DNA from 3 places in the Peribacillus sp. FSL H8-0477 genome. Region 1 is predicted to be linked to each of the others. Evidence: a T-box and tRNA genes for the amino acid it is inferred to sense, from the RefSeq annotation. Region 1 holds a T-box; the other regions hold tRNA genes.

Region 1 (4,207 bases):
CCATTAGCATTTTCTGCAAACATTTGCGTAACCCACTCTTGCACCGGAAAAGGATCAAACCCTTTTAATTCGTTACGGAACATCGTATTCAGAACTTTATGTGGAATATCATTCGTATTCAATCCCTTACTCTTAAGATAGGACCTTTTTTCTTTCCTAGGCACGTCATTTGAAGCTTTATTCAACCACACATTTAACCAAATACCTTCTAAATAGGTATGTCGGTCAGAAATATACTCCGTATATACAGGCATCTTTTCTTTATCCTCTAAATACCGATCTATGTCTTGTATAATTTTATATTTTGTTTGTTCGATTGCTAGTAGATAACTTTCTTCCAATTTCCCCATCATGATCTCCTTTAGCAGTCACCAATGTTGTAGTTTGTATTTGTCTGATTCTCATTATTCTTCTCCAAAATACTATATAACATTATCACACAGTTAGTTTTTTTGAACAACATGACTTTAAAGGTAGATAGCATGATACTTGTCTACCCTACTGCTATCTATTTCTAGAGGTAATCTGCATTCGTGTTTAGTACGTTTGATTATCATATGTACGACACCTTCAATTGGATCGAAAACGCTCATTATCATCATTCTTTTTGAATGATTGATGTCGCTGTTTACCAATAAAAATCCCCAACATGATACACCTCAAATAGTTTGGTCAGCTAACCTATTTCGTTCAGCTTCAATTCTTTCAAGATCGATTCGAACAAATAACGGTTCAACATTTAACAGTTGACCTGGTGTAACGATGAATGGCTTCCATCCATCTTCTGTTGTGTTAATCATTTTTTTAACCCTGTTACTTGAAAAAGGGAGGAATGGAGAAAGGATGTGAGCTAAATTAGCTATAAGATAGACGCAATCTGCCAGTGATTGTCGGCAAGACTCAAGGTCATCCTTAACCTGTATCCAGGGTTTTTGTTCGTCAAAAAACTTATTCGAGAATCTGATAATACCGAAAACTCTCTCTAAACCTTGTTTAAATGAACCGGCTTCTATGTAACTTCCTACTTCATCATATAATCGGGTAATTTTATTTTGGATATCCGGAGTAATATCGTTTGCAGGAATAATCCCGTTAAAGGACTTCTGAATGAATTTCAACGTCCGATTGACAAAGTTTCCATACGCCCCCAATAATTCTGTGTTATGACTATAAATAAATTCCTTCCAAGAAAAGTCAGCATCCCGGCTTTCGGGTGCGTTAATCGTTAAAAAGTATCGGATTGAATCCGGATCATATCTGTTCAGAAGATCCGGTACCCAAACTGCCCAATTACGACTCGTTGATAATTTCTTTTTTTCCAATGTCAGGTACTCATTTGAAATAATATGAGTAGGTAAAGATTCTTTCCCTATACCTGCCAATATGCCCGGCCAAATAATGGAATGGAATGGGATGTTATCTTTGCCATGAACGTAATAGGATGTGGCAGAGGCGTCCCAAAACACGGAGTCATCATTGTTGGTCTCTTTCGCCCAAAGTTTACTTGCTGTATAATAGCCTGACACTGCTTCAATCCACACATAGATTTTCTTATCTTCATACCCAGCTACCGGGACATTCACTCCGATGGGCAGATCCCTTGATACGGCCCGATCCAGCAACCCTTCCTTTAAGTACCTTTTGGTTAATGAAAGCGCATTTTCCCGCCATAAATTATTCCTTTCAGCTTCTTTCACATAGGTTTCTAACTTGGATTGTAAAGAACTTAACGAAAAGAAAAAGTGCTCTGTTTTTCTAGTTGAAGGCGGATTGCCACAGAGTTTACATGTTCTATTTAATAGCGCAAGTGGTTCTAATACAGTTGAACAACTATCGCATTGATCACCTCGTGAATGCGCACCGCAATTAGGACAAATCCCTTCCACATAGCGATCAGGTAAAAACTGCTGATCATATTCGCAATATGTTTGTTCTATTTCTTTTTTATAAATCAGACCATTTTCAAGCAACACTAAAAAGATCTCTTGAACGATTTTATGGTGATGGGCTGTATCCGTTCTTGTGTAGGTATCGTAAGAAAATCCTAATTTTGAAAAACAATCTACAAATTCTTCATGGTACCGATTTGCAATTTCGTTAGGCGTAACGTCTTCTTGTTTTGCTCGTATCGCAATCGGAGTCCCATTGCAATCACTACCAGAAACATATAAAACCTTTTCACCTTTCAAACGATAATACCTTGCTAAAAGATCACCAGGTAGTAAACTAGAAATATGTCCTAAATGCAAGGAGCCATTAGCATAAGCCCATGCTCCACCAATAAAAATACTCATAAATATACCCCTCCTAGCTCATTTAAAAAACAAAAAACCCCGCACTTAACTATATTAGTTAAGGACGGGGTTTATCTTTCCACGTGATACCACCTTATTTCGCAAATGGCTCACACCATTTGCCTCGACAAGTACGGAGTAAAATTTCTTACTCGTATACTGTGACATTTTATAACGAGTGCCAAATCTCGTCGTATCCTACTTAGTGAAGTATGTTCGGTACGAAGCTCAGAGACCATTGTTCAAATGAATGTTTTTGCTTCTTTTCAGCTACCGAAGCTCTCTTTAGGAAAAACAACTCATTTTACTTTTTCTCTTCATTGCCTTTAATCATTTTTTACATTTTATTCAAATTTCCCCTTTACGTCAATAGGTAAGGAAGAAAAAGAAATTATCTAGATAGATTTTCTTAATAGGTACAAGAAATAGGGTGCTCCGATAATGGCAACAATAATACCTGCTGGGATCGTTTCAGTATAGATAATTCGGCCAATCGTATCCGCAAAAACTAATATGGCAGCACCGATTATGGGTGATAACATCAGAAAATTTTGATGTTTTGAACCAACCAATTGTTTGGCAATATGCGGAGCAATGAGTCCAATAAAGCTAATACTTCCTACCACAGAAACTGCTGAACCTGCTAATGCCACAGCAAGGACTAATAAAAGGATACGATCACGGTTAATCGACACACCTAATCCTTTTGCTACGGTTTCATCCAGCACTAACAAATTCATCGATTTTTGTTTCCAAAGAAGAATGGGAATAGCTATAATTAACCATGGAAGAAGCGCTAATATAAATGGCCAATCTGCTCCCCAAATGTTACCTGAAAGCCACTTTGTGATGAATTGTACATCCTCATTTTTAGCTCCGGAAATCATAATTACCATTAAGCCTGACAAAGCGGAAGCAATTCCTACGCCCATTAATACTAACTTGACTGGCTGGATCCCGTTTTGTTTATCAGTCGTAAAGATAAAGATTAACCCAGCTGTAATGATTGCACCTAAAAAGCCCACTAGGGGTAATTGATACGCATAATATTTTGAACCCGCATCGACAAACAAATAAAAAACTGTAATGGCAACTCCAGCTCCTGCATTAATGCCAATGATACCCGGGTCAGCTAAATCATTTTTCGTCAATGTTTGTAATATCGCTCCTGAGAGTGCTAAAGCCATTCCAGCTAAGGTAAGCACGAATACTCGCGGCATACGAATAGAAAATAAAATAAACTCCTCTTTAAATGACCCATTTCCAAAAAGCGTCGGTATAATTTGTTTGATTCCAACCGCTGATGGGCCTAAGCTAATACCAGCTATGATACTGGCGAGTAGTAATACGATCATGAGAATATACATAAACCGTATGTTATATTTTTTACGCAAAGAACGTACGACCTCCTTTCTTAACTAAAAATAAGAAGAAAGGTAAGCCTACTAATGCAACAAGTGCAACAACAGGGATTTCTAAAGGAGCAATGACCATTCTACTAATAAAGTCGGTCCCAATCATAAATATCCCACCGACAATAATGGACATCGGGATAATAAATCGATAATCTGCACCAACAATTTTGCGGACAATATGCGGAATAAACAAACCTACGAAGGTTAAATTCCCTATTAAAGCAACGGCTGTTCCAGCTAGGATAATGACGACCATCATTAATACGGTCTTAATTAACTTGGTTTTTTGTCCAAGTCCTTTTGCTAATTCTTCATTTAGACTTAAAATTGTTAATTGTTTACTATATAGAATGGCTATAAATAATCCCACTACGATAAAAGGGATGATGATCAAAGCATCCCATGAGGTACTGATTAACCCTCCAGCAGTCCACATGCTGACATTTTTAGCAACATTAAAGAGAATGGCAACACTGCTTGAGATAGCTTGTAAAAACA
Region 2 (4,207 bases), on a different contig from region 1:
GATGTGGAGTTGCTTAGACAACCAGGATGTTGGCTCAGAAGCAGCCACCATTTAAAGAGTGCGTAATAGCTCACTGGTCGAGTGACTCCGCGCCGAAAATGTACCGGGGCTAAACGTATCACCGAAGCTGTGGATGGACACCGTAGGGTGTCCGTGGTAGGAGAGCGTTCTAAGGGCGTCGAAGCTAGACCGTAAGGACTGGTGGAGCGCTTAGAAGTGAGAATGCCGGTATGAGTAGCGAAAGAAGGGTGAGAATCCCTTCCACCGAATGCCCAAGGTTTCCTGAGGAAGGCTCGTCCGCTCAGGGTTAGTCGGGACCTAAGCCGAGGCCGAAAGGCGTAGGCGATGGATAACAGGTTGATATTCCTGTACCACCAATTTATCGTTTGAACGATGGGGGGACGCAGGAGGATAGGGTAAGCGCGCTGTTGGATATGCGCGTCTAAGCAGTTAGGCCGGAAACGAGGCAAATCCCGTTTCCATTAAGGCGGAGCTGTGATAGCGAGGGAAATTAAGTACCGAAGTTCCTGATTCCACACTGCCTAGAAAAGCCTCTAGTGAGATAAAGGGTGCCCGTACCGCAAACCGACACAGGTAGGCGAGGAGAGAATCCTAAGGTGTGCGAGAGAACTCTCGTTAAGGAACTCGGCAAAATGACCCCGTAACTTCGGGAGAAGGGGTGCTTTTTAGGGTGAATAGCCCGGAAAAGCCGCAGTGAATAGGCCCAGGCGACTGTTTAGCAAAAACACAGGTCTCTGCGAAGCCGCAAGGCGAAGTATAGGGGCTGACGCCTGCCCGGTGCTGGAAGGTTAAGGGGAGAGGTTAGCGTAAGCGAAGCTTTGAACCGAAGCCCCAGTAAACGGCGGCCGTAACTATAACGGTCCTAAGGTAGCGAAATTCCTTGTCGGGTAAGTTCCGACCCGCACGAAAGGCGTAACGATCTGGGCACTGTCTCAACGAGAGACTCGGTGAAATTATAGTACCTGTGAAGATGCAGGTTACCCGCGACAGGACGGAAAGACCCCGTGGAGCTTTACTGTAACCTGATATTGAATTTTGGTACAGCTTGTACAGGATAGGTAGGAGCCTTTGAAACCGGAGCGCTAGCTTCGGTGGAGGCATTGGTGGGATACTACCCTGGCTGTATTGAAATTCTAACCCGCGCCCCTTATCGGGGTGGGAGACAGTGTCAGGTGGACAGTTTGACTGGGGCGGTCGCCTCCTAAAGAGTAACGGAGGCGCCCAAAGGTTCCCTCAGAATGGTTGGAAATCATTCGTAGAGTGTAAAGGCACAAGGGAGCTTGACTGCGAGACCTACAAGTCGAGCAGGGACGAAAGTCGGGCTTAGTGATCCGGTGGTTCCGCATGGAAGGGCCATCGCTCAACGGATAAAAGCTACCCCGGGGATAACAGGCTTATCTCCCCCAAGAGTCCACATCGACGGGGAGGTTTGGCACCTCGATGTCGGCTCATCGCATCCTGGGGCTGTAGTCGGTCCCAAGGGTTGGGCTGTTCGCCCATTAAAGCGGTACGCGAGCTGGGTTCAGAACGTCGTGAGACAGTTCGGTCCCTATCCGTCGTGGGCGCAGGAAATTTGAGAGGAGCTGTCCTTAGTACGAGAGGACCGGGATGGACGCACCGCTGGTGTACCAGTTGTCTTGCCAAAGGCATAGCTGGGTAGCTACGTGCGGACGGGATAAGTGCTGAAAGCATCTAAGCATGAAGCCCCCCTCAAGATGAGATTTCCCATAGCGTAAGCTAGTAAGATCCCTGAAAGATGATCAGGTAGATAGGTTTGAGGTGGAAGCGTGGTGACACGTGGAGCTGACAAATACTAATCGATCGAGGACTTAACCATTCGTTTTAATTACATGCAAAAACCTTCTTATTATCTAGTTTTGAAAGAATAAGTAAAATTGTTCTTGCAAAATTTCAAAAAGACTATATAATAATATAAGTCAGATTGAAAATGTTTGGTGGCGACAGCGAAGAGGCCACACCCGTTCCCATTCCGAACACGGAAGTTAAGCTCTTCAGCGCCGATGGTAGTTGGGGGTCTCCCCCTGTGAGAGTAGGACGTCGCCAAGCATATATATGGAGGATTAGCTCAGCTGGGAGAGCATCTGCCTTACAAGCAGAGGGTCGGCGGTTCGATCCCGTCATCCTCCACCATTTTTATTATACACCTGCCGGTGTAGCTCAACTGGTAGAGCAACTGACTTGTAATCAGTAGGTTGGGGGTTCAAGTCCTCTTGCCGGCACCATTTTTATGGATGTACAAGCTTATCATATTGATTTTAAGCTGCAAGACATCTATGAGCCATTAGCTCAGTTGGTAGAGCATCTGACTTTTAATCAGAGGGTCGTAGGTTCGAATCCTACATGGCTCACCATTTTTTATCGCGGGTGTGGCGGAATGGCAGACGCACCAGATTTAGGATCTGGCGCCGCGAGGCGTGGGGGTTCAAGTCCCTTCACCCGCACTTAATATGCGGAAGTAGTTCAGTGGTAGAATACAACCTTGCCAAGGTTGGGGTCGCGGGTTCGAACCCCGTCTTCCGCTCCAATTCTTATTAGTTCCTTGCCGGGGTGGCGGAACTGGCAGACGCACAGGACTTAAAATCCTGCGGTAGGTGACTACCGTACCGGTTCGATTCCGGTCCTCGGCACCATCTTTTAATTAAATATGCGCCCGTAGCTCAATTGGATAGAGCATCTGACTACGAATCAGAAGGTTGTAGGTTCGACTCCCGCCGGGCGCACTTTTTATCGGGAAGTAGCTCAGCTTGGTAGAGCACTTGGTTTGGGACCAAGGGGTCGCAGGTTCGAATCCTGTCTTCCCGACCATGAAATTTTGGGGCCTTAGCTCAGCTGGGAGAGCGCCTGCCTTGCACGCAGGAGGTCAGCGGTTCGATCCCGCTAGGCTCCACCAATTTTTTATAACACATATATCTTCTATTTGGGCGGCGTAGCTCAGCTGGCTAGAGCGTACGGTTCATACCCGTGAGGTCGGGGGTTCGATCCCCTCTGCCGCTACCAAAATTAGAGGACCTTTAGCTCAGCTGGTTAGAGCAGACGGCTCATAACCGTCCGGTCGTAGGTTCGAGTCCTACAAGGTCCACCATCTTCAACTGTGGAGGAATACCCAAGTTCGGCTGAAGGGATCGGTCTTGAAAACCGACAGGGGTGTCAAAACCCGCGGGGGTTCGAATCCCCCTTCCTCCTCCATTATTATTTTTTAAAACAGTGACATTTAGATTAGTACAATTATTATTATCGCGGGGTGGAGCAGTTCGGTAGCTCGTCGGGCTCATAACCCGAAGGTCGCAGGTTCAAATCCTGTCCCCGCAATCATAATGGTCCGGTAGTTCAGTTGGTTAGAATGCCTGCCTGTCACGCAGGAGGTCGCGGGTTCGAGTCCCGTCCGGACCGCCATTATTATTTAAAAATTATTATTTACATATTGGCTCAGTAGCTCAGTCGGTAGAGCAAAGGACTGAAAATCCTTGTGTCGGCAGTTCGATTCTGTCCTGAGCCACCATATTTTATTTTGGCGGTTGTGGCGAAGTGGTTAACGCACCTGATTGTGGTTCAGGCATTCGTGGGTTCGATTCCCATCAGTCGCCCCATTTAATATTGCGGGTGTAGTTTAGTGGTAAAACCTCAGCCTTCCAAGCTGATGATGAGGGTTCGATTCCCTTCACCCGCTCCAATAATGGGCCTATAGCTCAGCTGGTTAGAGCGCACGCCTGATAAGCGTGAGGTCGATGGTTCGAGTCCATTTAGGCCCACCATTATTGTTCCGCAGTAGCTCAGTGGTAGAGCATTCGGCTGTTAACCGAACGGTCGTAGGTTCGAGTCCTACCTGCGGAGCCACGGGGAAGTACTCAAGAGGCTGAAGAGGCGCCCCTGCTAAGGGTGTAGGTCGCGTAAGCGGCGCGAGGGTTCAAATCCCTCCTTCTCCGCCAGTAGGCCCCTTGGTCAAGCGGTTAAGACACCGCCCTTTCACGGCGGTAACACGGGTTCGAATCCCGTAGGGGTCATATTAAAAGATGTATACACATTGTGTACATCTTTTTTTTATGTTTAATATGTAAGCGTTATTTTCAAAGAGTATTTAAAACCTAGATGTAACATGTATCTTGCTCCTCTTGAAAAACTTTCTCATTCATCTTAGAACTTCCTTCCATCCAAAGAGAAAAATCCC
Region 3 (4,207 bases), 1.2 Mb from region 1:
ATGTCCCGTTAAAGCTTGCTTAACTACTGGGATTCCCCAGATGGAAATGATAGCCGTTAAAATTAAAAAAGGCGACCATGCCTTTAGAACTTGTCTGCCTGTATGTGGTTGATCCTCATCTGCTTCATTCACAGCGAGAGTTGACGCCAATTCTTGTTCGGATGAAAAGCGAAAAATAGTTTTTGGTTTCCAAAACTTTAGAAATATCCCTAATGCAAGAATAGATACTAAGGCTGACAAAATATCTGGAAGTTCTGGTCCGAGGTAGTTTGAACTTAAAAATTGAGTTATGGAAAAGGTAATACCCGTTACTAAAATGGCTGGCATTACTTCTAGTGCTTTTTTAAAGCCTGCCATAATAACAACTAAATAAAATGGGATAAATATTGATAAAAACGGTAATTGGCGCCCTACCATTTTTGAAATTTCAATTGCAGGAATTCCCGTTGGCCCTTCTAAAGCCAGAATTGGTGCGCCGATAGCCCCAAATGCAACTGGGGCTGTATTTGCAATTAAACACAATCCTGCAGCATACAGTGGATTAAATCCTAGCCCAACAAGCAGTGCAGCCGATATCGCAACAGGAGCACCAAAACCAGCAGCTCCTTCAAGAAATGCACCAAAAGAGAAGGCTACTAATAATGCTTGCAGACGGCGGTCCTCAGTAATCGAAATGATTGAATTACGGATAATATCAAATTGTCCTGTTTTGACAGTCAGTTTATACAAAAAAACGGAACTAATAATAATCCAGCCAATAGGGATTATACCGTATACTGCACCATGTGTAGCTGACATGACCGCCAATTGAGCAGGCATTCCAAATGCAGCTACTGCTAAAATCAAAGCAATCAATAACGTAGTCAGACCTGCTATATACCCTTTCATTCTTTTAATTGCCAAAGCCCAGAAAAAATATAGTATTGGAATAACAGCAACTAACGCAGTCAGACCTAGACTTCCCCCTACTGCAGTTACGTCTTGTACAAAAGTCATAACATACCTCCATTTTAAAAACAGAATACAGTCACAAGTAAACGCTTACATAATTAGGTACAATCATAATACAAAATATTTTTGAAGTTACCCCTGGCTGTTCCTGCTTTTACACAACGATCAATTGTGAATGAAGATTTGCTTTACTCGACTCTCCCTGATTCATTATAAAGCCCGCCCCCGCCTCTCTTCACCCCCTTAGATTAACTTTATCACCCTTAAAACTTTTAATCTTTTATCCTATTCTATACAAGTTGTAAATAGATTTCCATATATTTTTTGTTTTATCAAATAATTCTTTAAATTTATAATGGCCTAGAAAGAAGAGATCTCTGTTTAGTGGACACGTTGCCTTGGAGTGGGTGTTTTCTCTATTTGCTTGCTGCTTTTGAATTATTCCCGTCTGAGATGGCGATAATCCCGTCACCAAACGAGTTATTCCCGTCTGTGGAAATACTAATCCCGTCTGAACATGCTTTATTCCCGTCTAGGACTATTTTTAATGGTTTAGACCTATTTCGTTATGAATGGCATTAAAATTCAAACAGAAAAAAGACTTCGTATATGACATACGAAGTCTTTTTAGTAATACCTGAGGCCGGACTTGAACCGGCACGCCTTACGGCACCGCATTTTGAGTGCGGCGTGTCTGCCATTCCACCACTCAGGCAAATAATTGGAGGCGGCAACCGGAATCGAACCGGTGGTAAAGGTTTTGCAGACCTCTGCCTTACCGCTTGGCTATGCCGCCAATATTTATTGGAGCGGAAGACGGGGTTCGAACCCGCGACCCCAACCTTGGCAAGGTTGTATTCTACCACTGAACTACTTCCGCTAATGGCTGGGCTAGCAGGATTTGAACCTACGCATGACGGAGTCAAAGTCCGTTGCCTTACCGCTTGGCTATAGCCCATTAGTATCTATATATTAAGTATATTTTCTCAAAAAAAAATGGGGCGACTGATGGGAATCGAACCCACGAATGCCTGAACCACAATCAGGTGCGTTAACCACTTCGCCACAACCGCCATGATAAGAGAAAAGTATTTAAATTTAATTTAAAAATGGCAGGGGCAGTAGGACTCGAACCCACACTGGAGGTTTTGGAGACCTCAGTTCTACCTTTAAACTATGCCCCTGTAAAGATGGTGGAGGGGGGCAGATTCGAACTGCCGAACCCTAAGGAGCGGATTTACAGTCCGCCGCGTTTAGCCACTTCGCTACCCCTCCATATATAATACTGCTAGTAAACTTAAGAAATCAAGTTTATAATGGTGGCTCAGGACAGAATCGAACTGCCGACACAAGGATTTTCAGTCCTTTGCTCTACCGACTGAGCTACTGAGCCATAATAATAATGGCGGTCCGGACGGGACTCGAACCCGCGACCTCCTGCGTGACAGGCAGGCATTCTAACCAACTGAACTACCGGACCATTATGATTGCGGGGACAGGATTTGAACCTGCGACCTTCGGGTTATGAGCCCGACGAGCTACCGAACTGCTCCACCCCGCGATAATGGGAATTTTACTAACGTCACTTTTTAAAAAATATGGTGGAGGATGACGGGATCGAACCGCCGACCCTCTGCTTGTAAGGCAGATGCTCTCCCAGCTGAGCTAATCCTCCAATATGTATGTGGTGACCCCTACGGGATTCGAACCCGTGTTACCGCCGTGAAAGGGCGGTGTCTTAACCGCTTGACCAAGGGGCCGTGAAGTAATGGCGGAGAGCAAGGGATTTGAACCCTTGAGACAGGGTTACCCGTCTACACGATTTCCAATCGTGCTCCTTCGGCCACTCGGACAGCTCTCCATTTGGCTCCGCAGGTAGGACTCGAACCTACGACCGTTCGGTTAACAGCCGAATGCTCTACCACTGAGCTACTGCGGAATAATATAGTGGTTTAAATGAATCTGCCTGGCAATGTCCTACTCTCACAGGGGGAGACCCCCAACTACCATCGGCGCTGAAGAGCTTAACTTCCGTGTTCGGAATGGGAACGGGTGTGGCCTCTTCGCCATCATTACCAGACATTATTCATTTTGAAAGACATTTATTATTATAATATCTTTTTGTTAAAAATTCAAGAACAATTTTACTTATTCTTTCAAAACTAGATAATAAGAAGGTTTTTTGCATGTAATTAAAACGAATGGTTAAGTCCTCGATCGATTAGTATTTGTCAGCTCCACGTGTCACCACGCTTCCACCTCAAACCTATCTACCTGATCATCTTTCAGGGATCTTACTAGCTTACGCTATGGGAAATCTCATCTTGAGGGGGGCTTCATGCTTAGATGCTTTCAGCACTTATCCCGTCCGCACGTAGCTACCCAGCTATGCCTTTGGCAAGACAACTGGTACACCAGCGGTGCGTCCATCCCGGTCCTCTCGTACTAAGGACAGCTCCTCTCAAATTTCCTGCGCCCACGACGGATAGGGACCGAACTGTCTCACGACGTTCTGAACCCAGCTCGCGTACCGCTTTAATGGGCGAACAGCCCAACCCTTGGGACCGACTACAGCCCCAGGATGCGATGAGCCGACATCGAGGTGCCAAACCTCCCCGTCGATGTGGACTCTTGGGGGAGATAAGCCTGTTATCCCCGGGGTAGCTTTTATCCGTTGAGCGATGGCCCTTCCATGCGGAACCACCGGATCACTAAGCCCGACTTTCGTCCCTGCTCGACTTGTAGGTCTCGCAGTCAAGCTCCCTTGTGCCTTTACACTCTACGAATGATTTCCAACCATTCTGAGGGAACCTTTGGGCGCCTCCGTTACTCTTTAGGAGGCGACCGCCCCAGTCAAACTGTCCACCTGACACTGTCTCCCACCCCGATAAGGGGCGCGGGTTAGAATTTCAATACAGCCAGGGTAGTATCCCACCAATGCCTCCACCGAAGCTAGCGCTCCGGTTTCAAAGGCTCCTACCTATCCTGTACAAGCTGTACCAAAATTCAATATCAGGTTACAGTAAAGCTCCACGGGGTCTTTCCGTCCTGTCGCGGGTAACCTGCATCTTCACAGGTACTATAATTTCACCGAGTCTCTCGTTGAGACAGTGCCCAGATCGTTACGCCTTTCGTGCGGGTCGGAACTTACCCGACAAGGAATTTCGCTACCTTAGGACCGTTATAGTTACGGCCGCCGTTTACTGGGGCTTCGGTTCAAAGCTTCGCTTACGCTAACCTCTCCCCTTAACCTTCC

The links. A T-box is a leader RNA that pairs with one kind of tRNA and senses whether it is charged. The one in region 1 lies ahead of metG (methionine--tRNA ligase), so its partner is inferred to be a tRNA-Met.
Region 2: it encodes a tRNA-Met, which carries the amino acid that the T-box ahead of metG (methionine--tRNA ligase) is inferred to sense. The anticodon was not compared.
Region 3: it encodes a tRNA-Met, which carries the amino acid that the T-box ahead of metG (methionine--tRNA ligase) is inferred to sense. The anticodon was not compared.

The regions. Positions count from the first base shown of each region.
Region 1 covers NZ_JBBODE010000002.1:1,868,485-1,872,691, reverse strand. Annotated here, with positions in the region: gene MHI18_RS20845 (DEAD/DEAH box helicase) at 1-350, opposite strand, end outside; gene metG (methionine--tRNA ligase) at 660-2,294, opposite strand; T-box leader at 2,352-2,624, opposite strand; gene MHI18_RS20835 (FecCD family ABC transporter permease) at 2,690-3,661, opposite strand; gene MHI18_RS20830 (FecCD family ABC transporter permease) at 3,681-4,207, opposite strand, start outside.
Region 2 covers NZ_JBBODE010000001.1:1,647,494-1,651,700, reverse strand. Annotated here, with positions in the region: rRNA gene MHI18_RS08430 (23S ribosomal RNA) at 1-1,858, shown strand, start outside; rRNA gene rrf (5S ribosomal RNA) at 1,973-2,088, shown strand; tRNA gene MHI18_RS08420 (tRNA-Val) at 2,097-2,172, shown strand; tRNA gene MHI18_RS08415 (tRNA-Thr) at 2,189-2,264, shown strand; tRNA gene MHI18_RS08410 (tRNA-Lys) at 2,318-2,393, shown strand; tRNA gene MHI18_RS08405 (tRNA-Leu) at 2,403-2,483, shown strand; tRNA gene MHI18_RS08400 (tRNA-Gly) at 2,492-2,566, shown strand; tRNA gene MHI18_RS08395 (tRNA-Leu) at 2,584-2,672, shown strand; tRNA gene MHI18_RS08390 (tRNA-Arg) at 2,689-2,762, shown strand; tRNA gene MHI18_RS08385 (tRNA-Pro) at 2,771-2,847, shown strand; tRNA gene MHI18_RS08380 (tRNA-Ala) at 2,857-2,932, shown strand; tRNA gene MHI18_RS08375 (tRNA-Met) at 2,963-3,039, shown strand; tRNA gene MHI18_RS08370 (tRNA-Ile) at 3,048-3,124, shown strand; tRNA gene MHI18_RS08365 (tRNA-Ser) at 3,136-3,228, shown strand; tRNA gene MHI18_RS08360 (tRNA-Met) at 3,278-3,351, shown strand; tRNA gene MHI18_RS08355 (tRNA-Asp) at 3,359-3,435, shown strand; tRNA gene MHI18_RS08350 (tRNA-Phe) at 3,466-3,541, shown strand; tRNA gene MHI18_RS08345 (tRNA-His) at 3,554-3,629, shown strand; tRNA gene MHI18_RS08340 (tRNA-Gly) at 3,639-3,712, shown strand; tRNA gene MHI18_RS08335 (tRNA-Ile) at 3,718-3,794, shown strand; tRNA gene MHI18_RS08330 (tRNA-Asn) at 3,802-3,876, shown strand; tRNA gene MHI18_RS08325 (tRNA-Ser) at 3,878-3,968, shown strand; tRNA gene MHI18_RS08320 (tRNA-Glu) at 3,972-4,043, shown strand.
Region 3 covers NZ_JBBODE010000002.1:652,960-657,166, reverse strand. Annotated here, with positions in the region: gene MHI18_RS14920 (L-lactate permease) at 1-996, opposite strand, end outside; tRNA gene MHI18_RS14915 (tRNA-Leu) at 1,586-1,666, opposite strand; tRNA gene MHI18_RS14910 (tRNA-Cys) at 1,674-1,747, opposite strand; tRNA gene MHI18_RS14905 (tRNA-Gly) at 1,757-1,831, opposite strand; tRNA gene MHI18_RS14900 (tRNA-Gln) at 1,835-1,909, opposite strand; tRNA gene MHI18_RS14895 (tRNA-His) at 1,949-2,024, opposite strand; tRNA gene MHI18_RS14890 (tRNA-Trp) at 2,062-2,135, opposite strand; tRNA gene MHI18_RS14885 (tRNA-Tyr) at 2,143-2,226, opposite strand; tRNA gene MHI18_RS14880 (tRNA-Phe) at 2,269-2,344, opposite strand; tRNA gene MHI18_RS14875 (tRNA-Asp) at 2,355-2,431, opposite strand; tRNA gene MHI18_RS14870 (tRNA-Met) at 2,439-2,512, opposite strand; tRNA gene MHI18_RS14865 (tRNA-Val) at 2,551-2,626, opposite strand; tRNA gene MHI18_RS14860 (tRNA-Glu) at 2,637-2,711, opposite strand; tRNA gene MHI18_RS14855 (tRNA-Ser) at 2,721-2,812, opposite strand; tRNA gene MHI18_RS14850 (tRNA-Asn) at 2,816-2,890, opposite strand; rRNA gene rrf (5S ribosomal RNA) at 2,916-3,031, opposite strand; rRNA gene MHI18_RS14840 (23S ribosomal RNA) at 3,153-4,207, opposite strand, start outside.